DNA from 2 places in the Scandinavium manionii genome. Region 1 is predicted to be linked to the other one. Evidence: predicted binding sites of a transcription regulator. Region 1 holds the regulator's gene; the other holds the start of a gene.
What was found. Region 1 encodes Fur, which represses iron uptake genes when iron is present. Its sites were predicted from a motif close to ATAATAATGAGAACNACTATCAA; they were not measured.

Region 1 (15,941 bases):
CAGTGCCACGGTATCGCCGGGATCGGCGCACTGGCCGACGGCGAAGCCATCCTCAATGGAAAGAAAGGCACCTTGATTCGCCCGTAACTGCCCTTTCCCGGATCGGGAGAGACATGAATGCGCTATCTGAAAGGACTATCCCATGAGCATCAATCTGAAAAACCGTAACTTCCTCAAACTGCTCGATTACACCCCGAGCGAAATTCAATACCTGATTGATTTGGCGCTGGAGCTGAAAGCAGCCAAACGCGCAGGCCGTGAGAAAAAAACGCTGGTCGGGAAAAATATCGCTCTGATTTTTGAAAAAACCTCCACTCGCACGCGCTGCGCTTTTGAAGTCGCGGCCTTCGATCAGGGCGCGCAAGTCACCTACCTCGGGCCGACCGGTTCGCAAATCGGCCATAAAGAGTCGATGAAGGACACCGCCCGGGTGCTGGGCCGGATGTATGACGGCATTGAATATCGAGGATTCGGCCAGGCGATCGTTGAGGAGCTGGGGGCATTCGCAGACGTGCCGGTATGGAACGGGCTAACCAACGAGTTTCACCCAACGCAAATTTTGGCAGACCTGATGACGATGCTGGAGCACGCGCCGGGCAAAAGGTTGCCGCAACTGAGCTTCGCCTATCTCGGTGATGCCCGCAACAATATGGGCAATTCACTGCTGGTGGGCGCCGCCAAAATGGGGATGGATATTCGCCTCGTCGCGCCAAAATCATTCTGGCCTGAACCCGCGTTGGTCGAGCAATGCAGAACCATTGCGAAACATACCGATGCGCGCATCACCCTGACAGAGCATGTCGACGAGGGCGTGTATGGCGTCGATTTCCTCTACACCGACGTTTGGGTATCGATGGGTGAACCGAAAGAGGCCTGGGCTGAACGTGTCAGCCTGATGACCCCCTACCAGATCAATCAGCAGGTTATTGCCGCTACCGGCAATCCAGACGTCAAGTTCATGCACTGTCTGCCCGCATTCCATAACGAACACACCACCATGGGCCGCGAGATTGAAATGGCATACGGCCTGAAAGGACTGGAAGTCACTGAAGAGGTCTTTGAATCGGCACATTCCATCGTCTTTGACGAAGCGGAAAACCGCATGCACACCATCAAAGCGGTAATGGTGGCGACCCTCGGCGACTAACGTATCCCGGGCGTGCCGGAATGCGCGCCCTGCTCCACGGAGATCTCACCATGAGCAAATTCAAATTTCCTACCGCTTATACCATCCTGTTTATTCTGATTGCCCTTGTCGCCGCCATGACGTGGATTATCCCGGCGGGTAAATACCAGATGGCAACGAACGCCACGCTGGGCAAAGAGGTGCCGGTCGCCGGGACCTACGCGCCGGTCGATGCGCATCCGCAAGGCATTACCGCCGTTTTACTGGCTCCTATCGACGGTCTCTATAATCACCAGACCTACGTCGCCGGCGCCATCGATGTGGCGTTGTTCGTGCTGATCATCGGCGGCTTTCTCGGCGTGGTGAACAAAACGGGCGCGATCGATGCCGGAATAGAACGGGTCACCGCCAAACTTAACGGCAAAGAGGAGTGGATGATCCCCATCCTGATGGCGTTGTTTGCCGCCGGGGGAACCATTTATGGCATGGCCGAGGAATCCTTGCCGTTCTATACATTGTTGGTGCCAGTGATGATGGCCGCCCGGTTCGACCCGCTAGTGGCCGCCGCTACCGTGTTGCTCGGCGCGGGTATTGGTACATTAGGCTCGACCATCAACCCATTTGCCACGGTGATCGCCGCCAACGCCGCCGGGATCCCTTTTACCCATGGCATGCTGCTGCGTATTCTGCTGTTGGTGGTGGGTTATCTGATTTGCGTCTGGTGGGTGATGCGTTACGCCCGCCGCGTGCGCAGCAATCCTGCGGCGTCCGTCGTCGCCGACGCCTGGGAGAGCAATCGTGCACATTTTCTCGGGCAGCGTTCCGAAACCCGGCTGGAATTTACCTCCACCCGCAAAACCATCCTGTGCATTTTCGCCGCGTCGTTTGCGGTAATGATTTACGGTGTTGCAGTCCTGGGCTGGTGGATGGCGGAAATTTCCGCCGTGTTTCTGGCCGCCGCCATTGTCGTGGGAGTGATTGCGCGAATGAGTGAAGAGACATTCACCCAAACCTTTATAGACGGTGCTCGCGATTTACTCGGTGTCGCACTGATCATTGGTATCGCTCGCGGTATTGTAGTGGTGATGGATAACGGCATGATTACTCACACGATTCTTCACAGTGCTGAGGATCTGGTGTCGGGTCTGTCAACCATGCTATTCATTAACGTCACTTACTGGCTGGAAGTGCTGCTCTCCTTCCTGGTGCCCTCCTCTTCAGGGCTGGCGGTGTTAACGATGCCGATCATGGCCCCGCTGGCGGATTTCGCCCACGTACCGCGCGAGTTGGTGGTCACTGCCTACCAGTCCGCCTCAGGGATAGTCAATCTGATGACGCCCACCTCTGCGGTGGTCATGGGCGGTCTTGCCATCGCCCGCGTGCCGTATGTGCGCTATCTGAAGTGGGTCGCACCGTTGCTGGTTATCCTGACGTTATTGAACATGCTGTTACTGAGCCTTGGCGCCCTGCTGTAGCAGCCCCAGCGTCCTGCCTGGTGGTTTTTCAGCCACCGGGCCAGCAGCCGGCACGTCGATAATGTTAATGATTACAGGATACAAAGATGATCAAGGATTACGGTGATTACTCTGCCAAAGAACAACTTCAGCTGACCGTCTGTCAGCGTCTGATTGCAGAGAAAAGCTATCTCTCCCAGGAGGAAATCCGTCGTGATTTACAGCAGCACGGCTTTGATTGTATCAGTCAGTCCACCGTCTCCCACCTGTTAAAACGGCTTGGCGTCATTAAAATCCGCAACGCCAAAGGGCAAAAAATATACTCCGTTAATCCCCAACTTGGGCCCACGCCGGATGCCACCCGATCAGTGTCAGAAATGGTGGTCAGCGTCGAGCATAATAGCGAGTTTATTCTGGTCCATACTATTGCGGGATATGGACGCGCCGTCGCGCGGATCCTCGACTACCATGCGTTACCCGAAATTCTCGGTGTGGTGGCGGGCAGCAGCATCGTGTGGGTCGCCCCGCGCAGCATCAAACGAACCGCACTGGTGCATAAGCAGATAAATTACCTCCTGCGCACGCGTTAGACGCTATTCTGATTAAATACCAAAGAGTGATATCCTGAATACTCATTCAGAATATCACTCTTTTTTCGTTTATATATTCCTCTGTTAAGCTCTTTCCCATCACTCTCTCCTCTGACGGCGAAGGTGCAAATTCCTCTGCACCATGTACATTTAATTTACAATAAATAAACATAACAGCATATAATCTTGCAATATGCACATGAAGTGACTAATTATTTCTGAAATGATCGGTTATTGTCGATCGATGTCACAGAAACATCGCCATTTCCAGATAAAATACCTGCGCTTTCACTCATTCATGAAGGTATATATTATGGAAAACAATAGCCGACTCATGCCCCATATAAGGCGGACAACACATATCATGATGTTTGCCCACCGCAATAGCTTCGACTTTCACTTCTTTAACGCCCGATAGTCTTCTGACTACGGGCGTTCAGCATACAGGTCATTCCTGACTTCCTGATAATGCAGGCATTTGCCTGTAGCTCCTGCGCTCGCCTTAGTAAATTCTGTATTCCGGCAACCGGGCCGGTGGAATTTATGACTTCAGAAAAAGCAATAACCTGATTTCATTATCAGCGGGTCACTATTGCCTTTTCACCGGAATAATCAATTTCGTATTTTAGAAATTGAGGACCTGCTATTCCTTGAAATTAAAGAGATGAAAAATGTCAGAATTAAAAATTGCCGTCAGTCGCCATTGCCCTGATTGTTTTAACAGCACCCGCAGCATTGTTGACACATATAACACGCAGTTTATCGATGTCGCTGCCGCGGTATTATCTGTAAAAGATGTCGAGTGTGGGAAACTCGATGAAATAGACACCACGGGCTATAACCTGCCAGTATTTATCGGTATTAATAAAGACGAAATCGTGCCCGCAGAATATCTGTCGCGTATTCATGGGGTGTTTGAACACGATGAAACACGCAACGACTTCTATGGCCGTCAGCTGGAAGCCGCCGCGCATAAATATGAAACGCAGCTGCGCCCGCCGTTCTTCCGCGCATTAGTGGATTACGTTAATCAGGGCAATAGCGCGTTCGACTGCCCCGGCCATCAGGGCGGTGAGTTTTTCCGTCGCCATCCGGCGGGCAATCAGTTTGTCGAATACTTTGGTGAGACGCTGTTCCGCTCAGATCTCTGCAACGCCGACGTGGCGATGGGTGATTTGCTGATCCACGAAGGCGCGCCCTGCGTGGCGCAGCAGCATGCGGCTAAAGTGTTCAACGCCGACAAAACCTATTTCGTCCTGAACGGCACGTCATCGTCGAATAAAGTGGTGCTTAACGCGCTGCTGACACCGGGCGATCTGGTCTTGTTTGATCGCAACAACCACAAATCCAACCATCACGGTGCGCTGTTACAGGCTGGCGCCACACCGGTATATCTGGAAACCGCGCGTAACCCATATGGCTTTATCGGCGGGATTGATGCGCACTGCTTTGAAGAGACTTACCTGCGGGAATTGATTGCCGACGTCGCACCGCAACGTGAACGGCTGGCTCGCCCTTTCCGTCTGGCCGTCATTCAGCTTGGGACCTACGACGGCACCATTTATAACGCCCGTCAGGTGGTCGATAAGATTGGGCATCTGTGTGACTACATCCTGTTTGACTCCGCATGGGTCGGCTACGAACAATTCATTCCGATGATGGCCGAATGTTCGCCGTTACTGCTGGAGCTTAATGAAAATGATCCGGGAATTCTGGTTACTCAGTCGGTCCATAAACAGCAGGCCGGTTTTTCTCAAACCTCGCAAATCCACAAAAAAGATAGCCATATCAAAGGCCAGTCGCGCTACGTCCCGCATAAACGCCTGAACAACGCCTTTATGATGCATGCCTCCACCAGCCCGTTCTATCCGCTTTTTGCCGCGCTGGATGTCAACGCGAAAATGCATGAAGGCGTCAGCGGCCGCAATATGTGGATGGACTGTGTGGCGAACGGCATCGATGCCCGCAAACTGATCCTCGAGAACTGCCATCATATTCGCCCGTTTGTACCGCCGGTCATTAATGGCAAACCGTGGCACGCCTGGCCTACCGAGCAAATTGCCCGCGACCTGAGTTTCTTCCATTTCGTGCCGGGTGAGCGCTGGCACGCGTTTGAAGGCTACGCCGAACATCAGTATTTCGTCGATCCGTGCAAGCTGCTGCTGACTACCCCCGGCATTGATGCCGACAGCGGTGAGTACGACGCGTTTGGCGTTCCGGCGACTATTCTCGCTAATTTCCTGCGTGAGAATGGTGTGGTGCCTGAGAAGTGCGACCTTAACTCGATTCTGTTCCTGCTGACCCCGGCGGAGGATATGGCGAAGCTGCAACAACTGGTTGCACTGCTGGTGCGCTTTGAAAAACTGCTCGAGAACGACGCACCGTTGCAGGAGGTTTTACCGTCGCTGTATCGCCAGTACGAGCATCGCTACGCCGGATATACCTTGCGTCAGCTGTGTCTGGAGATGCATCAGCTCTATGCCCGTCACGACGTGAAACAACTGCAGAAAGAGATGTTCCGCAAGACGCATTTCCCGCGCGTCAGCCTGAATCCACAGGAAGCGAACTACGCCTATCTGCGAGGGGAAGTTGAACTGGTGGCGCTGCCGCAGGCTGAAGGTCGCATTGCGGCGGAAGGCGCGCTGCCTTATCCGCCGGGCGTGCTGTGCGTCGTGCCAGGGGAAATCTGGAGCGGTGCGGTACTGCGTTATTTCACCGCGTTGGAAGAAGGCATCAACCTTCTGCCAGGCTTCGCGCCAGAACTTCAGGGGGTTTATGTCGAGGAAGTCGACGGTCGTAAGCAGGTGTGGTGCAACGTTATCAAGTCGCGTGATGCTCAACAGCCGCTGATGAAAGGGGAATCATTATGAGCAAATCGAACAAAATGGGCGTCGTTCAGCTCACCATTTTGACGATGGTGAACATGATGGGGTCCGGAATAATCATGCTGCCGACCAAGCTTGCGGAAGTCGGCACGATCTCGATTATCTCCTGGATGGTGACCGCCCTGGGCTCAACCGCCCTGGCGTGGGCGTTTGCCAAATGCGGGATGTTCAGCCGTAAATCCGGTGGCATGGGCGGCTATGCGGAGTATGCCTTCGGCAAATCCGGCAACTTTATGGCCAACTATACCTATGGCGTGTCGCTACTGATTGCCAACGTGGCGATAGCCATTTCAGCGGTGGGTTACGGTACCGAACTGTTTGGGGTCACGCTCAGCCCGATTCAGATTGGGCTGGCGACCATCGGCGTGCTGTGGCTGTGCACCATCGCCAACTTTGGCGGAGCGCGGATCACCGGACAAATCAGTAGCGTCACCGTCTGGGGTGTCATTATTCCGGTCGTGGGATTGTGCATTATCGGCTGGTTCTGGTTCAGCCCGACGCTGTACGTAAATTCCTGGAACCCGCACCACGTGCCGTTCTTTAGCGCGGTCGGGTCATCAATCGCAATGACGCTGTGGGCGTTTCTCGGTCTGGAGTCTGCCTGTGCCAATACCGATGTGGTGGAAAATCCAGAGCGTAACGTGCCGATCGCGGTTCTCGGTGGAACGCTGGGTGCCGCGGTGATTTACATCGTCTCCACCAACGTGATTGCCGGGATTGTGCCTAACGTCGATTTAGCCAGCTCTACAGCCCCATTCGGGCTGGCCTTCGCGCAAATGTTCACCCCGGAAGTCGGGAAAGTGATCATGGGCCTGATGGTGATGTCGTGCTGTGGTTCGCTTCTGGGCTGGCAGTTCACTATCGCTCAGGTGTTTAAATCCTCGGCGGACGAAGGCTACTTCCCGAAAGTGTTTTCCCGCTTATCCCGCGCAGAGGCGCCGGTTCAGGGCATGCTGACGATTGTCGTCATCCAGTCCGGGCTGTCGCTGATGACCATCAGTCCATCGCTGAATAATCAGTTTAACGTGCTGGTCAACCTGGCAGTCGTGACCAACATTATTCCATACATCCTGTCGATGGCGGCGCTGGTTATTATTCAGAAAGTGGCGAACGTCGCGCCGGGCAAAGCGAAAGCCGCGAACGTGGTGGCGTTTATCGGGGCGATGTACAGCTTCTATGCGCTGTATTCGTCAGGTGAGGAAGCGATGCTGTGGGGGGCAATTGTCACCTTTATGGGCTGGACGCTTTACGGGCTGGTGTCACCACGGTTTGAATTAACGAATAAACATAGTTAACGAAAAGGGGAGCCTGTCGGCTCCCCTTCACACATTTACGCGTTTACGCGTTTTTCAGCACTTCACTCACAATCTCTACCGCTTCTTTCTCAATCTGCTTACGGTGCTCGGCACCGAGGAAGCTTTCGCAATAGATTTTGTAGGCGTCTTCTGTGCCAGATGGACGTGCTGCAAACCAGCCATTTTTGGTCATCACTTTCAGGCCGCCAATGGATGCGCCGTTACCCGGAGCCGCCGTCAGACGCGCAGTGATGGGGTCACCGGCCAGCATATCGGCACTCACCATCTCCGGAGAGAGCTTAGACAGCGCGGCTTTCTGGGCTGAAGTCGCAGAGGCCTGCAGACGGTTGTAGCTCGGTGCGCCAAAGCGCGCGGCCAGTTCGTCGTAATGCTGCTGCGGGTTTTTGCCAGTGACGGCGGTGATTTCAGCCGCCAGCAGACACATGATGATCCCGTCTTTATCGGTAGACCACGGCGTGCCGTCGAAACGCAGGAAGGATGCTCCCGCGCTCTCTTCGCCGCCAAAACCAAAGCTGCCGTCGAACAGACCGTCAACAAACCATTTGAAGCCTACTGGCACTTCCACCAGCTTGCGGCCCAGATCCTCAACCACACGGTCAATCATCGCAGACGACACCAGGGTTTTACCCACGGCGACATCTTTGCCCCACTGTGGACGATGCTGGAACAGATAGTTGATCGCTACGGCCAGATAGTGGTTCGGGTTCATCAGACCCGCCGGCGTCACGATACCGTGACGGTCGTAATCCGGGTCATTGGCAAACGCCAGGTCGAATTTGTCACGCAGTGCCAGCAGACCCGCCATCGCACACTCTGATGAGCAGTCCATGCGGATCGCGCCATCTTTATCGAGGTGCATGAAACGGAATGTCTGATCGACGTGATCGTTCACGATGGTCAGATCAAGCTTGTAGAACTCTGCGATACGTTTCCAGTATTCGATCCCGGAACCGCCCAACGGATCAACGCCCAGCTTCAGGCCCGCTTTCTGAATGGCTTTGATATCAACGATATCCGCCAGCCCTTCGATAAACGGCTGAACCAAATCTTGCTCTTTGATATGCCCGGACGCATACGCTGCATCCAGAGACATGCGCTTCACGCCATTCAGGCCATCAGCCAGTAATGCGTTTGCGCGGTCTTCAACCACTTTGGTGACGTTGGTATCAGCCGGGCCACCGTTTGGCGGGTTGTACTTGATACCACCATCGTCCGGCGGGTTATGGGACGGGGTGATGACGATACCATCAGCCTGTGCGCCACCTTTTTTATTGTGAACCAGGATAGCGTTGGAAACCGCAGGCGTTGGGGTGTAGCCGTTGTTTTCCTGCACAATAACGTCCACACCGTTGGCCGCCAGCACTTCCAGTACAGAAATGATCGCCGGCTCTGACAGGGCGTGGGTATCCTTGCCGACGTAGCATGGGCCGGTAACGCCATTTTTTGCGCGTTCTTCCGCAATCGCCTGCGCAATGGCCAGGATATGCGGTTCGTTGAAGCTGTGACGTGCAGCGCTACCACGGTGGCCGGACGTCCCGAATTTTACCGCATGTTCTGCGTTACCCACTTCCGGCTTCAGCACGTAGTACTGAGACGTCAGCTGGGCGACGTTGATCAAATCACTCTGCTGTGCAGGCTGACCCGCACGGTTATGAGTTGCCATTGCCTGGTCCTTCTTATGCTTAGATGGTGCCGCAAACCTTTTCAATTAATTCCGCGGGGAACTGCATTGACTGCATGATGTGTTCGACCATGCTGCATTTACGACCGGTATTGGTGTTAGTGATAACCCAGTAAGGGGTTTCTGGTACCTGCTTAGGCTTGGTCTGATTGCCGTTTTTCAGTAGCGTTGCTTCGTCAGAGGCGAAGTAAACGCGCGTACGGCCATGCAGCGACTCGGTAGCCAAAGCAAATGCTTTGCTGTCTAAGGCGTAAAGTGTCGTCAGCACCAGCAGGAAACGGTTGACCGCTTTTTTCTGCTCAGCGTATTCGTCAGAAAGCATCAGCTCGCGCATGGCACGAACGTTATCTTTCAGTGAGGACACTTTTTTAACCGCAGCGACGACCGGTGCAGACGCGGGGGCCGGGGTTTCTTTGGCTACGGTTGCTGCCGCCGCCTGCGATACGGCAGAAAATTTCAGCATGCGCCGTAAAATGTCGGATGCGCTCTCGCCAATGTGCTTAGTGTGGCTGGCAATAAAGCCGTAGAGTTCGTCATCAACTTCGATCGTTTTCATCTTAATCCAGTGAGATATCTTTTCTGAATACAAGTTGTTGGGATTATAAGGACAAAACCCAACAGCGGATAGCGTGTCGGCAAAAACTCAGACGACTACTGAGTGTTGCAGCCGGGCGGCAGAATGTTCAACATGATACCCTAACCCGACGTAGCGAAAAAAAGAACTTTGCCATGAAATTAAACAGCCGAGCGCAAACTGCACAAAACCTGCACACTAATTCTCCCATCGTCCTCGTTCACGGCCTTTTCGGTAGCCTTGATAACCTCGGGATCCTCGCCCGGGATCTGGTTGTCGACCACAATATCCTGCAAGTCGATATGCGTAACCACGGCCTTTCCCCTCGCGACCCGGAGATGACCTACGCCGCAATGGCGCAGGATCTTGTCGATACGCTCGATGCCAACAGCATTGAGAAGGCGATTCTGATAGGCCATTCAATGGGCGGTAAAGCAGTGATGGCGTTTACGGCGCTAGCCCCTGAACGCGTTGAAAAACTGGTGGCAATTGATATTGCTCCGGTAGCTTATCAGGTGCGCCGTCACGATGAGATTTTTGCCGCCATTAACGCCGTGACCGACGCGGGCGTGTCCAGCCGCCAGCAGGCTGCGGAAGTCATGCGTCAGAATATAGATGAAGAAGGCGTGATTCAGTTCCTGCTGAAGTCGTTCGTCGACGGCGCGTGGCGCTTCAACGTGCCAGCATTGTGGGATCAATACCCACATATCGTTGGCTGGGAACCGATTCCTGCCTGGGACCACCCTGCTCTGTTTATCCCTGGCGGAAATTCGCCTTACGTCACCACGGAGTATCGCGAGGCGTTATTGGCACAGTTCCCGCAGGCCCGCGCGCATGTGATCGCGGGTGCCGGACACTGGGTTCACGCAGAAAAACCGGATGCGGTGCTGCGTGCGATTCGCCGTTATCTGGCAGAATGATTAAAATCCGAGCAAGCAAGCGCCATTGTGCCTCCCGGCGTTGGCGTGCGGGTTTCGCTGATGTATGATTGCGCGCTATCTGCGCCGGGCCTGTCGTCTGGCGGCTTGTTTCCCCGAAGTCACTCTGAATCATGGCAAAAGAACAAACGGACCGAACGACATTAGATTTGTTCGCAAATGAGCGTCGCCCGGGAAGGCCGAAAACCAATCCGCTCTCGCGCGACGAACAATTACGCATTAATAAGCGTAATCAGCTTAAACGCGACAAAAGCAACGGTCTCAAACGCGTTGAGTTGAAGCTCAATAACGATGCCGTGGATGCGCTTAATGAACTGGCTGACGCCAGAAATATGAGCCGCAGCGAGCTTATCGAAGAGATATTGTTGCAACAACTGGCTGCATTACACGGCCAGGAACTTGTCTGAAAATACGGCAAAAAATCACTTTCATTTAGCAGAGAGTGCAGTACGGCGCGATTGCAGTTTCCGCGCACTTCTCCTCCTGCTATCATTGCCTTTATCTGTGGGCAACATTCCACCATCATTTCAATACGTTTCAAGAGGTTATTTTACTCATGGCAATCACAGGTATTTTTTTCGGCAGCGACACCGGTAACACCGAAAATATCGCGAAGATGATCCAGAAGCAGCTTGGCAAAGACGTTGCCGAGGTGCATGACATTGCCAAGAGCAGTAAAGAAGATCTCGAAGGTTTCGATATTCTGCTGCTGGGTATCCCGACCTGGTACTACGGTGAAGCACAGTGTGACTGGGACGACTTCTTCCCGACGCTGGAAGAGGTAGACTTCAACGGTAAGCTGGTCGCACTGTTTGGCTGTGGCGATCAGGAAGATTACGCAGAATATTTCTGTGATGCGTTGGGTACCATCCGCGACATCATCGAACCGCGCGGCGCAACTATCGTTGGTCACTGGCCGACCGAAGGCTACCATTTCGAAGCCTCTAAAGGTCTGGCTGATGACGCCCACTTTGTGGGTCTGGCCATTGACGAAGATCGCCAGCCGGAGCTGACCGCTGAGCGTGTCGAAAAATGGGTGAAACAAATCTCCGAAGAGCTGCACCTCGAAGAGATCAAGAACGCCTAATGATTTAGTACGGTGCAGCATTCGTACTGCGCCGTATTAGCGATAAGTTGTGTTAAATTAATAGGTAAAAGCAATCAAATTAATCGCTACAAATTTTTAACTTTTGAGCACATATCTGTACAATGTCACCTGTTTTGACGAGGTCGGATGTTTCGCTTTGCAGATGATGCCTCGTTTTTGAAAAGCATACTTTGCTCAGGGTTTACGGTTCCCATTTAGGGCAGGCAGTCCTATAATGAGACGCATTATCCTGAATTCATTCTTAGTAATACTTCCTCATAGGGAAGTGTATCGCCTAGCAACAGGACTGATTCCGCATGACTGACAACAATACCGCATTAAAGAAGGCAGGCCTGAAAGTCACGCTTCCTCGTTTGAAAATTCTGGAAGTGCTTCAGGAGCCGGACAATCACCATGTCAGTGCGGAAGACCTTTATAAACGCCTCATTGATATGGGCGAAGAAATTGGTCTGGCAACGGTTTATCGCGTTCTGAACCAGTTCGACGATGCCGGCATTGTCACCCGCCACAACTTCGAAGGCGGCAAGTCTGTTTTCGAACTGACTCAGCAGCATCATCACGATCACTTAATCTGCCTCGACTGCGGCAAGGTTATTGAGTTCAGCGATGACTCTATCGAAGCGCGTCAGCGTGAAATCGCCACTCGACATGGCATTCGTCTGACCAACCATAGCCTTTATCTTTACGGCCACTGCGCAGAAGGCGACTGCCGTGAAGATGAACACGCACACGACGCCGCTGAGAAATAATCAGCGTTCGCTCAAAAGCAAAAAGCCAACCTCGCGGTTGGCTTTTTTTTGGCATAAATTTCAGGCAATCACAGAGGCCGATAGTTGAGGGTTATGGCTTTGTGGTTGTGGTCGTCGTGTTGTTGTTACGAATTTCCTTCCAAATCTGGTCACAGCGGGCTTTCACCGCCTGATCGTTGCCAGTACGCGTTGCCTGGATGCACTGTTGATAATCCAGAACCCGCACGCTTTCCTGATTGGCAAACTGCTGATGTGACTTCTCGGTTTTCAGTACGTCCAGCACATTCTGACACGCCTGAATTTTATCCGGGTTGCCTTCAGCGGTGTTAATACAAGCGCTGTACGCCTCTTTGAGCTTGTTATCTTCCTGTGGCGTCTGGGGTTGCGTGCATGCGACAAGTCCGGATGCCATCATCGCGATGAGAATCAATTTTTTCATGATACGGCCTCATAGGCGCGCGGCGACGTTAACGCTGCCGCGCGACTTGTCAGAAAATGGTGAACGGGGCGATAACGATGAATTTCACGTCACGCTCATCCTGGAAGATGTTGCCGTAACCCCCGCCATAGCTCGGGATGTCGGAGTGGTTGTCGTATTGAGTAAAGTGCAGCTTGAACAGCGTGCCTTTCGCTCGCCCTTCCTGAACGGTGTACATCGCATCGAGGCTGTAAGCTGACTCTTTAATTTTATTCGAGGAGATATCTTCGCGCTGACCTGCGCTATTGATAAGCCAGTCAGACGGTTTGGCATCCCAGGCATAAACATAAGACGCGCCCACAGCCCAGCCCGGCATATCCCAGTTTTTCAGATCATACATACCGCCAAAGAACACCGCTTTTTCGCCATTGGCGTTGAAATCTGAGCGGTTATCCCACCAGATATCCAGTCGGCCGTTGGAAGACGCATAGGTTGGGGTCATACGCTGAAGGAAGTAACCCTGTTGCCCTTCCGCTTTTACCCATGTTCCTTCGAGACGCAGGTCAACAACGTCGCCCACTTTATAACCGAGGGTCAGGGCCTGTAACCACGCGGTACCGTCATAGATATCGTTGATAGTGTTGCTACTGACGGTGTCACGCGCACCGTAGAACTGGTAGCTGGTCGAGAGTGGCGCCCCGGCAACATCAAATTTATAGCTGGCTTTGGCGAAGTACTGATCCATAAAGCCTTCTGCCTGACCAAATGCGGCTTCGAGCACCAGGTCATTTTTGAAGTCGTATTTAGCACCGATGGAGTGCAGGTACTCCACTTTGGTTTTCTTGTCGTTCTGATAGAAATGGTCAGTTTCGAGGTGCCATGGCGCTTTGTACTCGTTGGTCCACATATACGAGAAGCTCAACGCACCGGCATCGCCGTAATCAAAGTTTGCCCCGGCTTCAGCACCCTGATAAGTACCAGGCATAAAGCTCCAGTGCGGTGCTAACAAAGTCTGGCCAGTAGGTTGAATATAACCTGCACGCGCCCAGGTCGGCCCCAGTTTAAATTTCGCGGCGGCTTTATACAGGCTGATCCCGCTCTTATCGCCAGACCAGTCTTCGTCATAGCCTTTGTTAACAGAGGAGAACGCGATTTCGTTTGGGTGACCGCTTTCGGCGGATTCAGCCATTTCGATTGCGGTGAAGGCCGCAATATCCAGGCCGATAAAATCTGCAGCATAACCCGACTGGAAGTCGAGGTTGGCGTTCCAGGTGGAGTGAGAAAGGTTGGTTTTGTACTTATCGCCGTCGGTTACATCTTTACGGTCACGCTCACGCTGCCAATAATAGATGCCGCCGGTTAAGGTTGAATCGTCTACGAATCCTGCTGCACTGGCTTGCGGAACTGCAATCCAGCCCGACATTGCGGTGACCCCGGCAATAGCCAGCGCCAGCGTACTACGTTTGCCACTGAACGTACGCATGTGTATATCCTCTTTGACTTTTAAAAACGCGTTCGCAAAGCGAACAACGATAAAAAATAAGTACTGCAAAAAAGTAGCGAGGCAGAAAAGTCCTAACGCTATGCATGTAGACTATTTTTCGCGACGCGAATTATCAATCCTTTTTCCGCACAAAAACGCAAGATTATGACAGGGCGCACATATTTAATTGCGTTTTGTTACATATGCACGTTTCAGCATGAAGCCACGAGAACCGCTAATAGCAGGGGATTCTAAAAAAGAAGGGAAAAATGACTCTGAAAAATGTAACAAGACCGGGGCGCTGTTTCATGAATGAAAATGATATTATTTCGCATCACAAAAATGACATAAAAAAGCGCCGCATTGCGCGACGCTTTTTACTTTTAGCAGAAGCGAAACTTATTCGCCCGCTTTTGCCCAGGTATCACGCAGGCCAACGGTACGGTTAAATACCAGCTTATCTGCGGTGCTGTAGCGGCTGTCGAGACAGAAGTAACCTTCACGTTCGAACTGGTGCGCTTTACCCTCTTGTGCGGCTTTGAGCGACGGCTCAGCATAGCCCTGCTTGATAACCAGTGATTCCTGGTTAATGACAGACAGGAAATCTTCCGCCGCGCCCGGGTTTGGTACGCTGAACAGACGATCGTACAGGCGAATCTCAACCGGCAGCGCGTGGTGTGCGCTTACCCAATGGATAACGCCTTTCACTTTACGGCCATCAGCCGGATCTTTGCTCAGGGTTTCCGCATCGTAAGTACAGAAGATGGTGGTGATGTTACCTTCCGCATCTTTCTCTACGCGCTCGGCTTTAATGACGTAGGCATTACGCAGACGCACTTCTTTACCCATCACCAGACGCTTGTACTGTTTGTTCGCTTCTTCACGGAAATCAGCACGATCGATCCAGATCTCACCGCTGAACGGCACATCACGGCTGCCCATTTCTGGTTTGCTCGGGTGATTCGGCATGGTGACGATTTCGCTTTCGCCCAGCGGGTAGTTTTCGATAACCAGTTTAACCGGATCGATAACCGCCATCGCACGTGGCGCGTTTTCATTCAGATCTTCACGAATGCAGGATTCCAGAGAAGCTATTTCAATGGTGTTGTCCTGTTTGGTCACGCCAATGCGCTTGCAGAACTCGCGGATAGACGCGGCGGTGTAACCACGACGACGCAGACCGGAGATGGTCGGCATACGCGGGTCATCCCAGGCTTCCACATGCTTGTCGGTCACCAGCAGGTTCAGCTTACGCTTGGACATTACGGTGTATTCCAGGTTCAGGCGAGAGAACTCGTACTGACGCGGATGAACCGGGATGGAAATGTTGTCGAGCACCCAGTCATACAGACGACGGTTATCCTGGAATTCCAGCGTACACAGCGAGTGTGTAATGCCTTCCAGCGCATCGCTGATGCAGTGGGTGAAGTCATACATCGGGTAGATGCACCACTTGCTACCGGTCTGGTGGTGATCGGCAAATTTAATGCGATACAGCACCGGGTCACGCATGACGATGAACGGAGACGCCATGTCGATTTTGGCACGCAAACAGGCTTTACCTTCTTCGAAACCACCCGCACGCATTTTTTCAAACAGCGCCAGGTTCTCTTCCACGC
Region 2 (15,941 bases), on a different contig from region 1:
AGATACATGAAATCGTTTTCGCGGAGTCATCAATGCGCCAGGATAATAAGCTGTCACGAATGCTGCATGTGCTGCTGCACATGGCCAGACGCAACGAAGCGTTCACCTCAGAGCAAATCGCGCATATGCTCGGAAGCAATAGCGCCGTCGTCAGACGCACGCTGGCAGGGCTGCGGGATGCCGGTTTTGTGGCATCCGAGAAGGGGCATCACGGCGGTTGGCGTATTGCGAAAGACCTCAATGAAATAACACTACTGGATATATATCAGGGGGTCGGGGTAAAGCAGCTTTTTGCCATTGGCAGCGGGGATGAGCATCCGAATTGCGCGGTCGAAGCCGCCGTAAATGAAGAGCTGGGAAGCGTGCTGGCAGAAGCGGAACAAAAGCTGTTGGCGAAGTTTGCGGATATCACGCTGGCGAACCTTGCCGAGCGCTTTGATAAACGCGCCTCGGCGGGTTCGGAAGGCTAATCAGACGTAAGGCGTTCCGGCTAATGCCGCGTTGAGCCCGGCGGCCCCTTTATCAACCAGTTTCAGAAAGGTCGCGGCGGCCCGGGTAGCGTCGAGAGATTGCGCAAATTCCTCATGGGCGCTGATGAGCGCCGTACTCCAGCAGGCCAGCTGTAGCGCAGCCGCAAGCCTCGCATCTGCATCTGCATCTACGTCTTCACGCCCCGCACAGTGCGCAAGCTCGACGGCCACGCCGTTTGCTACTTCATCCCGAATCGCTCTGGCCCGCGCTTTGAGCGTGTCACTGCCTTTAATGATTGCAATGAACCCCTGGCTGGCGTCGGAAAACTGCAAGAAAGGGCGATCTTCAGCAATCAGCCGATGAGCCAACAGGCGCAATGATTCAATGGGAGACTCAGCGTCCTTGCGCTGACGCAGCGCGTCGGCCACCGTTTGGCGAATCTCATCGTCTCGGTCGAAAAACATATCTTCTTTGTGGGGAAAGTGGTTAAACACCGTCATTCTTCCGACGTCTGCCGCCGATGCGATTTCATCAATGGTGACGTTATCAAACCCTTTTTCTGCAAACAGTCCGGTCGCGGCGTAAGAAATATTGCGGCGCGTTTCCAGACGCTTTCTGGCACGACGGTCGGTAACTTCAGACATGGTTTCTCCTTTAATTACGCAGCATCAGTGGATTCAGCGTCAACGTTTTTACGCGTGCCCAGAATAATTAACGGCACCGCGATAGCGTACACCACAACCACTGATAGCCAGATAGCACCTGGCCAGCTTTGCTGTACGACAAAATAGAATGACGAAAAGCCGAGCGGGGCGATAATCGACGCCAGGCTGATGGCTGACCCCAGCACGCCCTGGAACTGACCCTGACGATCTGCATCGACCTGCCGGGTGGCGAGCGCCTGTAACGCCGGAGCACCAATCCCGCCCAGCGCAAACAGCGGCATTATCGCGAACACCACCCAGCCTTCACGGGTAAAGGCCAGGATCACCAGCGCACAGCAGGAGCAGGCGACACCCACCAGAACCGCGCCCCGTTCACCAAAAAGACGGGTCGCCGGGCCGGGTAAAAACGCCTGAACCAGCGTCTGACACACGCCAAACGCGCCTAGCGACAGGCCAATCCACATGCCGTTCCAGGCGAAAGTGTCCGAGCCCCACAGCGCCCAACAGGTACCGTATACTTCACCGGTTGCGCTAAGAATGAAGAAGACCAGCACCAGCGGCATCAGCTTTTTCATTGAAAATACCCAACGCATCGGTTGGAGAGGATTAAGCGCGGAAAGTTTCAGTGAACGATGCGCCGGAACGCGCGATTCTGGCAATAAAAAAAGCGCCATCAGTAGGTTACAGGTGTTAAGCACTGCAGCCACCAGAAACGGCAGGCGAATCCAGGTATCGCCCAGCACGCCGCCTAACACCGGGCCAATAATAAAGCCGATGCCAAACATGGCGTTAAACAGGCCAAAACGGCGCGCGCGTTGTTCAGGTTTTGAAATATCGGTGATGTAGGCGGTGGCGACGGAAATGTTGGCGCTGGTCAGCCCGGCAATCGCACGGCCAACAAACAGCATCCAAAGATGAGGCGCGAACGCCATCACAACATAGTTGATCGCCGCGCCGGCAAGGGAGATGAGCAGCACCGGTCGACGACCAATGTTATCGCTTAACGCGCCCAGCATCGGGGCGAAAACAAACTGCATCGCAGCATACAGCGCCGTCATGATGCCAATATACGGTGCGATGTGGGTGGTGTGCGCCACGTCTTCCAGCAGACGTGGAAGAATAGGGAAGATAAGACCAATGCCCACCGCATCGAGACAGATTGTTGTGAAGATAACAATCAGGGATTTATTCATAGTGATTCTCTGAAGAGGAAGATAGTGTACTGAACATAAAAATGTACTTGGTACACATTTAGTGTGTGCGATCACCGATGACTTGTCAACGATAGCGATGGAAAGGAGTAGGACGGAACAGGCGAGAGCGGCTTAAGACTTCAAAAAGAGACCCCGGCGAGCGCCAGGGCGAGAACATCAGAAGGTATACCCTACGCTGACGGAGACATTCCGCGGTTCGCCGTACACCGCCGAGTCGCCAAGCCAGCTATAATAGCTGCGGTCGAAGAGGTTGTTAACATTCGCCTGAACGGCGACTTGTTTGCTGACCTGATATCGGGCAAACAGGCTCGCCAGCGGGAAGCTTCCCTGATAAACACGCTGCGTTTCGCCGTCTGGCCCAATTGCATCCTGGAAGGTTTTATTCTGCCAGGTCATCCCACCGCCGATGGTCAGGTCTGCCAGCGTGGGCACCTGATAACGGGTGAACAGCTTGAAGGTGGTCTGCGGCATATTACTGTTAAACCGGCCTTCAGAATCCCGCGCCACATAACGCGTCGCGCCGAATGTCATCTGCAAGTTATCCGTCAGGGCACCGTTTAATTCAAATTCCGCACCTTTGCTGACGGCGCCTTTCGCCGGACGATAGGCCTGCTCACTGCTGCCATTCACAAATTCACCTTCCACTTCCTGCCCGACGTTTTCTTGTTCGATGCGGAAAATCGCGAAAGTAGCCGTCAGGCTGCCGTTGAACCAGTCGGATTTGAGCCCCGTTTCGTAGTTTTTCCCGGTAATCGGTGAAAGATACTGGCCGCTTGAGTCGCGTTTGGTTTGCGGCTGGAAGATAGAGGTGTAACTGGCATACGCTGACCAGGTGTCATCGATGTCATACACCAAACCGCCGTATGGCGTAATGTTGTTTTTGCTCATGTCACCGCTGCTGCCGATAGTGCTCCACTGGGTGTAGCGCGCCCCCAGGATCAGTGACAGCGGATCGGCGAGAGACAGGCGGGCTGCGGTGTAAGCCGATTTCTGTCTTACGATGTCATCGGCGTTCTGATACCAGTCACCCCATTGCGGATCGACCACATTGCCAGTCCAGCCATTGTTGAAGATACCCATTTGTTCGCTGTCCAACGGGCCATCGGCGCTAAAAGTTGAATTATGCTGACGGCTGTAACTCACGCCGGCCACCAGCTGATGCTGACGACCCAACAGCTCAAACGGGCCACTGGCGTAGGTGTCGATGGAGTCCAGATGACGTTCGCCGCGGTCTTTACTGCCAAAACCGGTGGTCCCTGCGCCGGTGGTTTCGTCCGGATTGCCCATCACATAAAGCAGCTTGTCGTTAAACGTTTGCTCCGCGTGCGTGCCGTTCACGCGGAAGATCCAGCCGTTGTCGAAGGTGTGAGTCAGATTGGCAAAGACTTTGCGCGAATTCAGGTTATATCGCGTCCAGTCTGCGGCGCTGTTCAGGCTGCGATCGTAATCGGTACGCTTGCCGTTGCTGTACCACGTTGGCAGACCGCCCCAGGTCGGGTTATCGGTGTTGCTTTCCTGATAGTCATAACCCAATGAGAGCAGGGTGCTGTCGGTTACGTCGGCATCAATAACGCCGTATAAGAATTTTTTGGTCTTATGGTACCTGTCGAGCCAGCCGTCCTGGTCCTGATAACCGGCAATCACACGGGCACGCACGGAACCTTCCTGATTGAGCGGGGCAGAGAGATCGGCCACGTAGCGCTGATCGTTCCAGCTGCCGTAGCTGGCACTCAGATTGCCGGTAAATATTTTGCTGTCGGCATGTTTGCGTACCATATTCACCGACGCCGCCGGGCTTCCTGCGCCGGTCATCAAGCCCGTTGCACCGCGAACCACTTCTATTCTGTCATAAATCGCCGTATCAGATGCCGCATCGCCGTAGTTCCACACGTCGCTAACGGAGGTGGGGATATCGTCATAGGTGTAATTACTGATTTCAAATCCGCGTGAGAAGTAGGTCGAGCGCTCGCTGTCCACCACCTGTGCTGAAATACCGGTGGTGTTCGTCAGTACATCACCGACATTTTCCAGATCCTGATCCTTCATGCGCTGCTCGGTGATCACACTGAAAGACTGCGGTAAATCACGCGGAGCAAGCTGCATTTTGGTGCCCGCATGAGTCGATTTCACGTTGTAATCATGCGTTTCGTCGCTGTCCGTACCGCTGCTGCCTTCGACGATCATCGTTTGTTCGCTCTCAGGACTGGCAGAAAGTGCCTGAGGTGAATAGAGCAGGGCATGGATAGCTGACGCAAGCAGTGAAACGGTCATTAACTTTTTGCCAGACGTGCGGGGGCCGCCGCTGGCTTCCTTGCAGATAAAAAACATAAAGGTTCCTGTCAGAATTATTGTTATGTGAAGCGTTGTCGTTTCTGTGGATGCCCTGGCTCTCTCATGGCCTGGTACGTGAAAAGCGGAGAACGACTTAATAAGAATGGTAATAATAATTATTTGCTTTTGCGTCGTCGCGCAAGAGTTTAGCTCTATATGTAACAATTTGTGAATCAGCAACCGACTGATAACCCTGTTTTTCAATGGGTTTACAGAAATAACGCAAATGCTTATGATTCTCATTAATATAAAAGCCACACCGATTTTCCCATTTTGGGCAGGGTTCTTTCCTATTACGGAGTTTCAGATGCTATTTCCCTTCGCGCAGTACAAAACAACAATCGCCCTTGCGATGACCGCGGCTTTCAGCCTGTCGACCTTTAACGTTCAGGCGCAAACTGCGGTGACTGGCGTGTCGGAAAAGGTGATAGGCGATGGACTGTATGAAATGGTGTATTTGCCAGAAACAAAGGCCCTGTACGTCGCCAGCGCACAGGGTTTTAAAGATGTAAACGGCGGGGCGTTATATCGTCTTGATCCGGCTACGCTGAAAAAAACCGGTGAGACCTTTACCGATTACAAAAACTTCGGCATGACGATGGATCCTGGTGGGAAGCTGTTTTACACCACCAACACGCTGGACGGTGGGGTATCGAAAGTGGATGCCGAAAGCGGAAAAGTGCTGCAACGATTGATGTTTGAAGGCAAAGACAAAGACGGCGACCCGGTGGGCGCGCGAGAAATCTTCTGGCACAACGGCATGCTGTTTATCGGCGGTGTCGCGGACCCAGGTTTTATTTCGGTCGTCGACGCAAACACCATGACGCTGAAACATCGGATTGAAAATGCCGGCAAATGGGTCACTGGCATTATCTATTCCCCGGTCACTCAGCGTATCTATGCAGCCAACGGGGGCGGGGAAATTCTCACGATCAATCCTGAAACCTACAAAATAGAACAGCGCTGGACGCCAGGCGACGGAAAAACGTATTTATTCCTGAACATGGCGGAAGACGCCAAAACCGGTCGGCTGTTCGTGACTGACGATTCCAAAGCCAAAGTGACGCTGGTCATTGATGAACGGACTGGCAAGGTGCTTAAACGCATTGAAGGTGATGCGTTAGGGATTAAATTTAATGATAAGCGCAACGAAATTTATATCAGCCAGCGTGAATCGAAGAAAGTACTGCAGCTGGACGCCACCAGTTATGCAGTGAAACACAGTTGGTCTTTTGACAGTCATCCAAATAGCCTGCTTATCTCGCCGGATGGACAGTCGCTGTATGTAACGGTCAAGCAGGAATTTAATGAAGACAACACCACCAAAGGCCCGGATAGCGTGGTGCGTATTGCACTGAACTGAGTCTGTTGCGCATAAAAACCACGCCTGGCGTGGTTTTTTGCTTTTGATTGTTAAAGGCATTGCTTATTCGTTTGGGTGCTATGTATATTTTAGGTGAATAAAAACGAGAGAAAAAACATGAGCAAGAGCAATCACCTCGCAGACCGCATCCAACAGCTTCAACCTTCCGCCATTCGTGAACTGTTAAAACACAGTAAAATGCCAGGCGTTATTTCACTGGCTGGCGGCATCCCGTCGGGAGAATTATTCGATAAAGAAGGGCTTATCCAGGCCACGCAGCTCGTCGTCGAAGAGAACTTCGGTGAGGCGTTCCAGTACGGTTTAACAGAAGGGACCGTCGAATTACGCGATCATTTGGTCGGGCTGTGTCAATCTCGTGGAATTGACACCACGGCTGACCGTCTGCTGGTCACTTCGGGTTCTCAGCAGGCGCTGGATTTGCTGATCCGTTCGCTTGCTAATCCGGGCGATGTGTTTGTTGTAGAGCGTCCAACGTATCTGGCGACCCTGCAAATTCTCAGTCTGACCAACGCCACCGTGCAGTCGGTGGGCAGCGACGCCGATGGGATGCTCGTCGATGAGCTCGAAACACTGCTGCACACGACGCGCATCAAAGCGGTCTACATTGTGCCGACCTTCGGTAACCCGAGCGGGACTACGCTGAGCGCCGAACGTCGTGAAAAACTGGTCAAACTGGCGATTAAACACGACTTCGTGATCATCGAAGACGACCCCTATGGCGCCATCAGCTTTACCGAAGAACGTCAGAAAACCTTGTTCCAGACCGCAGCTGAACTGGGTAACCATGACAGCGTGGTCTACACGTCGACGTTCTCAAAAATTTTGGCACCGGGCCTGCGTGTGGGCTGGATTATTCTGCCGGAATGGATGAAACAGAAAGTGGCGATTGTGAAACAGGCGACCGATCTTCACGCCAACTCATTTACCCAATCTCTGGTGGCGGCGTATCTGACCCTGAATCGCCTTGACCCGCAAATCGCGCTGATCCGTGATGCCTATAAGCAAAAATGCCTGGCGCTGTCGCGCTTCCTGAAAGAGGAACTCGGCGATCACATCACCTTTAATCAGCCACAGGGCGGTATGTTCCTGTGGGCGCAGTTCCGGTATGACTTCGACACCACAAAATGGCTGAAGCAGACGCTGGAAAAAGGTGTGGTTTACGTGCCGGGCGAGTTCTTCTTTAGCGATCATGCGGATAAGAAAACGCTGCGTTTTTCTTACGCGACTGCCACCGAAGAGCAACTGTACGAAGCCGTTAAACGTCTTAAATCTGCACTGTAATTTCCGTATGTTTCGCCCGGTGGTGCTCTGCTGCCGGGCTAGTCTTCACCTCATCGCGGCGGCATTCTCCCGCATCCATTCCGCCAATGAATCCAGCGTCGGGCGCAGTGATTTCCCGAGTGCGGTAATCTGATATTCCACACGCGGCGGCACTTCGGCAAATACCTCTCTGGTTAACAACCCGCGCGCTTCAAACTGGCGCAGCTGGCGCGTGAGCTCTTTTTGGGTGATAGGGTCGACCGCGCGCTGTAATTCGCTGAATCGGACCGGCTCATCAATCAGGATCAGCCGATAGAGGATAGGGATCGCCCATTTCCCGGCAATCAGGTTTACAAAACCAACCATCGGACAATCCGACCCTGCGGTTGGCACCAGGTAAATATTTTTTGTCATGCGGACTCCCGTCGTTCGTCAATGCATTCCATGGCGTGCCTTAGTATCCAAAAGGTGCCTACTATCTAAAAGATACTATAGCGCAAATAATGACGTCACCAGCTAAATATGAGGTGACATAATGGGCAGACTTAACGGCAAATACGCATTAATTACCGGCGGCACCAGCGGCATTGGGTTGGAAACAGCTCGCCAGTTCCTGGAGGAAGGTGCGACGGTGGCGATAACCGGACGCAGCGAATCAGGCCTGCTGGCCGCGAGGGAGCAGCTCGGTGAAAATGTGCTGATTCTCAAAAGCGATGCGGGCGATTTAGGCCAACAACAACAGTTGGCCGGTGCATTACGCGAACAGTGGCCACGGCTGGATATCCTTTTCGCTAACGCCGGTGATGTCACGCATCAGTCGCTTGAGGCGTGGGATGAACACGCATATGACCGTCTGATGAGCACCAATCTCAAAGGGCCGTTCTTCCTCATCCAGGCGCTGTTACCGATGCTGGCGAATCCGTCATCGGTGATTGTCTGCGGGTCAGTGAGCGCCCGGATTGGCTTACCGCAGAGCAGCGTTTACGCCGCCAGTAAAGCGGCAATACTGTCACTGGCACGCACGTTGTCGGGCGAGCTTCATCCGCGAGGGATCCGTGTCAACGGCTTAAGCCCTGGCCCAACAGAAACTCCGGCACTGGGTAAACTGGGCAACGGCGTGGCAGAGGAAAAACTGCGCGAGGGTATCCGTCAACTGGTGCCGATTGGGCGTTTAGGCACTTCGTCTGAACTGGCAAAAGCCGCGGTATTTCTGGCCTCCGATGAATCTGCGTATATCGTTGGGACCGATTTACTGGTTGATGGCGGCGTAGGGAATCTATAACACCTTCCAGCGCTCTCCTTCGCGGAGGGCGCTTCCCGCAGTTATCACAAAAATGTAAATATTCCGCGAGGATCCCGTAACCAATACCCCGCTACAGTCAGGACATCACCTCCACGTTGTCCTTGCTGAGGCTTCAACTATGCTGGTCATTACTCTTGCTTATCTTGGCGGTCTGCTGACCATTGCCAGCCCTTGTATTCTCCCGGTTCTGCCGTTTGTTTTCGCCCGCTCAGACCAACCTTTTACTCGCTCGGGGCTACCGTTACTGCTCGGCATGGCGCTGACGTTTACGCTGTTTGCTACCCTGGCGGCGGTCGGCGGCGGTTGGGTGGTGGCCGCGAATCAGTACGGGCGCATTGCCGCGTTAGTGCTGATGGCGGTATTTGGCATTACCTTGCTGTTCCCGCAGATCGGCGAACGCCTGATGCATCCGCTGGTTAATGCCGGGAATACGCTTTCCGAAAAAATCACTTCTGGCCGCTCGGCCGGGCCGGGCAGTTCGTTGCTATTAGGTGTGGCGACCGGGTTGTTATGGGCGCCGTGTGCCGGGCCCATTCTTGGCCTGGTCTTAACAGGTGCGGCTTTGCAGGGCGCGAACGCAGGTTCAACGCTACTTCTGTTGGCCTACGCTGCCGGGGCGGTGACCTCGCTGGCGCTGGCGTTATTAATTGGCGGCAAAGTTTTTAGCGCCATGAAACGTTCGCTCGGCGTGGGGGAATGGATCCGCCGTGGGCTGGGTGCGGCAATGCTTTTGGGCGTCGCCGCTATTTCACTGGGCCTCGATACCGGCGTACTGGCGCGTTTGTCGACCGTTTCCACCGGCGGGATCGAGCAGACGTTAGTTCAAAAATTGAAACCTGAGAGTGCGCTTTCCGCGAGGAAACCGTCTGCGACGCTGGCATCCGCTACCAATGAAAATGTGCCTGCGCTGGTTGATGCTGGAATGATGCCTTCGTTGAACGGCGCGGTGCGATGGCTGAACTCGCCGCCGCTTACCGCTGAATCACTGCGCGGAAAAGTGGTGCTGGTCGATTTCTGGACGTACTCCTGCATCAATTGCCTGCGCACGCTGCCGTACGTTAAAGCCTGGGCGGAAAAATACCGCGACCAGGGCCTGGTGGTGATTGGCGTGCATGCCCCTGAGTTCGCCTTCGAAAGAGATATCAATAACGTCACCAAAGAAGCCAAAAAACTCGGCGTCACTTATCCGATCGCCATCGATAACAATTTCAGTATCTGGCAGGCGTTCAATAACCAGTACTGGCCCGCGCACTATTTCATCGATGCCAAAGGTCACATCCGCTACATGCATTTTGGAGAGGGGAATTACGCCGAATCCGAACGCGTGATTCAGGAACTGTTACGCCAGGCTGGCGCCCAAAACGTCAATGACAAGCTGGCGAACGTGACAGGCAAGGGCGTTGAGCAATCGGCCAGCGGCATGAACGATATTTCACCGGAAACCTATCTGGGTTATCAGCGCGCCGAGAATTTTGCTTCCGGCAGCCTGAATAACGATGACGTGGCTGATTACCCTCAACCGACGGCGCTGCCGCTTAACGCCTGGGGTTTGGTGGGGCGCTGGAATGTCGGCGGCGAGCACATCACGCTGGCGGGCGACAAAGGCCGCATTGTGTATCAGTTCCGCGCGCGCGACGTGCATCTGGTGCTAGGCCCCGCAGACAACGGCAAGCCCGTGCGGTTTAAGGTGTCTCTCGACGGGCAGCCACCCGGCGCAATGCACGGCAGCGATATTGCTGCTGATGGCTCTGGGACTGTGACCGATCAGCGTTTATACCAGCTGATTCGCCAGAAAGACGGGGCCGGTGAGCATACAGTCAGCATTGAATTTGAACAACCAGGCGCGACAGCATACGCCTTCACGTTTGGCTAAGAGGGGAAAGATGATGAGTAAATTTACGTGTCTCCGGATCGCCGCCGCCCTGACCGCCACGCTGTTTTTGTCAGGCACTGGCTGGGCTCAATCCATAAACGTGCCGCCACCTGCTCAGGATGAAGCACCCTCAGGTCAGGGACTTGAAACGGCCGTTTTTGCGGGCGGCTGTTTTTGGGGCGTGCAGGGCGTTTTCCAGCATATCAAAGGCGTGACCAGCGCGGTTTCCGGGTATGCGGGCGGCAAGGCCAGAACCGCAAATTACCCGACGGTGAGCAGTGGAATGACCGGCCATGCGGAGTCGGTGAGTGTGACCTTCGATCCGCAAAAAATCACTTACGGTAAGCTGTTACAGGTTTTCTTCTCAGTGGCGCATGATCCAACTGAACTCAACAAACAGGGCCCGGATTACGGCACGCAGTACCGCAGCGCGTTGTTTGTGCAAAGTGCCAGTCAGGAAAAAGTGGCGAAGGCGTACATCGCCCAGTTGAACGCCGCACATACTTTCAGTGACCCGGTGGTGACCACTGTCGAAGATAAAGCGCAGTTCTATCCAGCGGAGAAATATCACCAAAACTTTCTCAACGACAATCCTGATTATCCCTACATCGCGATTAACGACATTCCTAAAGTCCAGCAGTTGAAAGCTGACTTCCCGACGCTGTGGCAAACCACGCCAGTGCTGGTCAAAGAGTAGGGCGCAAGCGACTGAAATACCCTCGCCACGGACGGCACCGCGCGGGATGTTCACCCTTTATTCTTACGCCTGTCGTCGGTAAATTGACTAAAATAGAGTGATGCACCGCGCGGAGTGCCGCTCCATGAATGCATCATTTTCACATCCCTTTACTGCCGCCAATTTGATTGGCCTTGCCGCATTATTGTTCGTCACCGCTGCGTTTACGACGCCTGTAAAAGATGGCCACGATAAAGCCCTGAGCGTCAGCATGGAGGACATACAGAAGCCCTGGGTCGGTGATTTGCAGGGCATGTACGATAGGCGGGTGATCCGCGTGCTGACAACCTACAGCAAAACCTTTTACTTCATCGACAAAGGCACCCAACGCGGCGTGACCCACGATGCATTTATGGCGTTCGAGCGCGACCTGAACAACAAGTTGATGAAAGATAAACGGCTCAAACATCGCCACCTGAAGGTGCGCATTATCTTTGTGCCGGTGACCCGCGAGCAGCTCTTTAGCGCCCTGAATGAGGGGAAAGGGGATATCGTCGCCGCGAATCTGACCATTACTCCCGATCGCATGAAGCTTGCCTCCTTCACTGATCCGGTTTATGCCAACGTCAAAGAGCTGCTGCTGTCCGGGCCGGATTCACCTAAGGTAGAAAACCTTGAACAGCTGTCAGGCAAAACCGTTTTTGTCCGTTATTCATCAAGCTATTATGAAAGCCTGAAAACGCTGAATGCACACTTCGCAAAACAATCCTTACCCCCGGTCACGCTACAACCCGCTCCTGAAGCCCTTGAGGATGAAGACCTGATTGAAATGCTCAATGCCGGGTTGATCCCGCTGATTGTCGTCGACAGGCATAAAGCACTTTTCTGGAAAAATATTTTCCCTAACATTGAGGTACATGAAAATATCGGCCTTCGCGATCACGCTAATATTGCCTGGAGCGTGCGTAAGAGTAATCCTCAACTGCTGGCTGTATTAAATGGCTTTGTGCGTGAAAATAAAGTAGGGAGCACATTCGGAAATATACTGTTAATACGATACTTAAAGAACGCTAAATACGTGAAGAGTGCGACATCCGAAGCGGAACGGCGGAAGTTTTTAACCTTGGTAGATATCTTCCGAAAATACGGTGAACGCTACAACGTGGACTGGCTGCTGATGATTGCCCAAGGGTATCAGGAATCCCGGTTGAATCAGAAAGTACGCAGCCCGGTCGGGGCGATTGGTGTGATGCAGGTGATGCCGAAGACCGGGAAAGAGCTGAACGTCGGCGATATTCGCAATCTGGACCCCAACATTAACGCCGGGGTCAAATATATGCGCTGGATGATAGACCAGTACTACGGCGATGAGCCAATGACCCCGCTGGATAAAGTGCTGTTCTCGTTTGCCTCGTATAATGCCGGTCCTGCCCGGATCGCACGCTTACGCACAGAAACTCAAAAGCGCGGCTTCGACCCCAATGTCTGGTTTGGTAACGTTGAGAATTTGGCCGCCGAGAAAATTGGCGCTGAAACCGTTACCTACGTCAGCAATATTTATAAATACTACATTGCCTATCGACTGGTTATTGATGAACTGGCCCGCAAACAGAAAGCGGTGGAGCAATCTACAAGTAAGGCTAGACTGGAAAAAGCGGTGCCTGTCCCACAGAAAAAACCTGAAAAACCCGTCAGCAATAATTGAGGCATTAATAATGATAAAAATGGTCTGCAGCATCGCGTTTGCAGGGTTGATGGTGTCCGGTTGTACTTCCCAAAAATCCACCTCGCCAGAGGAAGCGCAATATCAACGCGTAATGACGGCAGCTCACAGCTGCGCAGAAGAGGTCAGAGAGAAAACCATCGCGCTGGTTGCCAATGGTGCACCGACACGCACACGCTGGACGACGGCAAACTACGTCACCAAAGATTCTGCGGGCAAAGAACAGAGTCGCTCCGTTGAGTACCGAACCTCCACCATTCTGGACAACGGTTCAGAAGGTAGCGCCTGGAAGAAATGCATGCAGGACGATGATGCTTTGGTGCCGGAGCTGACGTTTACTCGCTAAATCAGTGCGGTAACCAGGCCGCTATCTTCAGTTTGGCCCCGAAAGCAATTAAACTAAAAAATATAGATTTGACTGATTCATCATTTGTATTGATGCATGGGGAGTTATGGATTTACGACACCTGAAATACTTTCTGGCAGTTGCAGAAGAACGGCATTTTGGCCGGGCGGCAGAGCGGCTCAACATCGTTCAGCCTGCATTGAGCATGCAGATAAAAGCGCTAGAAGCTGAGCTGGGCGGCCCTTTGCTGATCCGCACCAGCCGTCGGGTCGAACTGACCGACGCCGGTAAGCTTTTGCAGGCTGAAGCCATGCGCACGCTGGAGCATATGGAACATACGCGTCTTGCGGTCGAACGTTCAATTCGTGGTGAAACGGGTCGCATACGGGTCGGGTTTGCTGGCAATGCTGTCTTTAGCGGCAGGCTGATGCAGGACGTGCGCTCATTTCATCAGACGTATCCGGATGCTGAGATTATTTGCCAGGAACTGGCCCCGCAGCTACAAAACGATGCAATCCAGAACGGTACGCTGGATGTCGGCTATATGCCTGATTACTATCCGGAACATGACCCGGCTATGATTTATGAGTCTGTAGGGAAATGGGGAAGGGTAGTGGTGATGTCCAGCGAGCATCCTCTTGCCGATAAAGAGAGTCTGACCGTGGATATGCTGGCCAATGAGCCGTTGATCATGTACTCCATCAATGACGCGGATTCTGAACTTGATTCACAGTTACAAACGCTGCTGGGTGAATCATTAAATATCGCCTTGCGAATTTCCAGTTCACTGAGCGTGCTCGCCATGGCAGGGGCTGGATTGGGTATCGCGCTGGTTCCCGCGCCGTTAGCGCGGGTGGCGATCCCGGGCATCGTTTATCGAGTGCTGGATTCGAAAGAGCTGTCAGCGAATCTGATGATGGTCAGTCGTAAAGATGAACCCAGTGCTGCGGTACAGGCTTATATTAACCACACGCGGCAAAATCTATGCTAGGTAATTACTGGAAATTTTGGTTGGACAGGCCGGAGGCGCGTCCGCATGTGTTTACGCTATGAGATCAAATCCTGTTTGCTGATACCATCAACTTTACTGAACATTTCTGCAAAAAGCCTGTCATCTTTTTTTGCCCAGAATGTGTCTAAATCATCTCCACCCCAAATATCATGGGTATGACACACAAACTCAAGTAAACCTGACTTATGGAAATTAAAATCCATGAATTTCTCAACACTTCTGTCAATAATATTTTGGTAAAAAAGTACCACTTTACAATTCCGATTTTGTATATTGTATATTGTATAATGATAATAGCTCGTTAAGGTGAGATCGTAGTGATGAAAGATTTGAGTTGTCGGTAATTCTGTGATGATATAAAAAAACAAAATCCTTTGTTCCCCGCAATTTTATTTGCCGTGAAACTCGTCGTTTAAATGCCCTATTATCCTCTCTCACTTGGAGTGGGTTATGATGTGTAAATTCGAACCCGAGCATGTGTCGGGGACTGTACTTGTCATTGCATTTTTTATAATACGCGGAGCGAATAACAGAGTTGGTGCCATCCGGGCATTGTACCAGGCAATCTGTTTTCAGCAGATTTTTATAATTATCATGTTCCATTTGAAGAATATACTCAATATTGGAACGTCCTGCGGAAAAAACCGTACTAAAAGATTTTCTGTTGTGCCTGCGTAAGATATCATCGGGAAGACAGTTCTCACCCATAGAAACCCAAAGCGTATCAGCTTTGAGATTGTCTTTGTTCTTCCATTTTTTATGCATGTTTTTAATCGTGCGCTTAAAAGAACGCAAATTGTTTTTTATATATTGATTCATGATCATCGCATTTATTACCTTTAGCACTATCTTTGTTGTAGGGGATAAGCTACACCATTCATAAGTATAATCCTCTGTGAAAAATGTAATTCACAATGCAATTAATAATTAAATCGTGGGTAAATAGTTAGCACAGGAATATACGCTTAAACGTAGCATTGATTTCCCCATCGTGGAATATAGGGATTTTCTTAAAATATAGAAGAATAAATGAAGGTGAAGATTTGAGTCTATCTTGCTCCAGGGTGCATCAGCCGACTGGTGGTATCGTCAACATAGACCAGAGCAGTACAGGGCCTCAAACCAGTGATTGTCGCAGCCGTCAATCTGTATCCGCTCGCAACGAATTAAGTATTAACACGAATTGCTGAAATTAATGCTTTCAGTGCTGCTGGCATTTGCCGGTGACCGGAAAAATAGAGGCAGAAACCGGGTACAGTCGGTGACCAGTCAGACAGTACGCGTACCAGTCTGCCAGCTGCAACATATTGTCTATTTTTTTCGCTGTCGAGGGCATACACCAACCCAATCCCTTGTAGCGCAATATCAGTCATCAAATCGACCGTATCAAATACCAGCGGACCGTGTACCGGTATCGCAATGTGTCTACCTTCTTTGACAAATTCCCATCGATACTGATTACCACTGGCGATTTGACGTCTGCCAATACATAAATGCTGTTGTAAATCTTGTGGCGTCTTCGGTAGAGGAACACGGCGAAAATAATCGGGCGAACCATACACAGCGGCAGTGAGGTCATGAGTAACCCGTACCACATTCATATCCTGAGGTATATCAGAGTGTAATCTGATACCGGCATCAAAACCCTCTTTAATAATATCTACAAAGCTATCATTGAGCGAA

Region 2: fhuE (ferric-rhodotorulic acid/ferric-coprogen receptor FhuE) is a predicted target of Fur. The motif match lies at 4,908-4,930, and genes of this name have one in related genera.

The regions. Positions count from the first base shown of each region.
Region 1 covers NZ_JALIGC010000040.1:352,971-368,911, forward strand. The annotation lists gene arcC (carbamate kinase) at 1-87, shown strand, start outside; gene argF (ornithine carbamoyltransferase) at 143-1,147, shown strand; gene MUU51_RS19445 (YfcC family protein) at 1,198-2,601, shown strand; gene MUU51_RS19450 (arginine repressor) at 2,691-3,170, shown strand; gene speFL (leader peptide SpeFL) at 3,484-3,588, shown strand; gene speF (ornithine decarboxylase SpeF) at 3,842-6,040, shown strand; gene potE (putrescine-ornithine antiporter) at 6,031-7,350, shown strand; gene pgm (phosphoglucomutase (alpha-D-glucose-1,6-bisphosphate-dependent)) at 7,394-9,034, opposite strand; gene seqA (replication initiation negative regulator SeqA) at 9,054-9,608, opposite strand; gene ybfF (esterase) at 9,782-10,546, shown strand; gene ybfE (LexA regulated protein) at 10,678-10,971, shown strand; gene fldA (flavodoxin FldA) at 11,121-11,651, shown strand; gene fur (ferric iron uptake transcriptional regulator) at 11,969-12,421, shown strand; gene chiQ (ChiQ/YbfN family lipoprotein) at 12,513-12,860, opposite strand; gene chiP (chitoporin ChiP) at 12,910-14,322, opposite strand; gene glnS (glutamine--tRNA ligase) at 14,722-15,941, opposite strand, start outside.
Region 2 covers NZ_JALIGC010000035.1:48,902-64,842, forward strand. The annotation lists gene MUU51_RS06495 (RrF2 family transcriptional regulator) at 33-470, shown strand; gene MUU51_RS06500 (TetR/AcrR family transcriptional regulator) at 471-1,115, opposite strand; gene MUU51_RS06505 (TCR/Tet family MFS transporter) at 1,130-2,329, opposite strand; gene fhuE (ferric-rhodotorulic acid/ferric-coprogen receptor FhuE) at 2,507-4,678, opposite strand; gene MUU51_RS06515 (YncE family protein) at 4,989-6,044, shown strand; gene MUU51_RS06520 (aminotransferase-like domain-containing protein) at 6,162-7,346, shown strand; gene MUU51_RS06525 (winged helix-turn-helix transcriptional regulator) at 7,392-7,739, opposite strand; gene MUU51_RS06530 (SDR family oxidoreductase) at 7,861-8,607, shown strand; gene MUU51_RS06535 (cytochrome c biogenesis protein DipZ) at 8,747-10,501, shown strand; gene msrA (peptide-methionine (S)-S-oxide reductase MsrA) at 10,515-11,198, shown strand; gene MUU51_RS06545 (MltF family protein) at 11,323-12,882, shown strand; gene MUU51_RS06550 (hypothetical protein) at 12,893-13,246, shown strand; gene MUU51_RS06555 (LysR substrate-binding domain-containing protein) at 13,353-14,237, shown strand; gene MUU51_RS06560 (hypothetical protein) at 14,294-14,461, opposite strand; gene MUU51_RS06565 (DUF1796 family putative cysteine peptidase) at 14,511-15,083, opposite strand; gene MUU51_RS06570 (LysR family transcriptional regulator) at 15,425-15,941, opposite strand, start outside.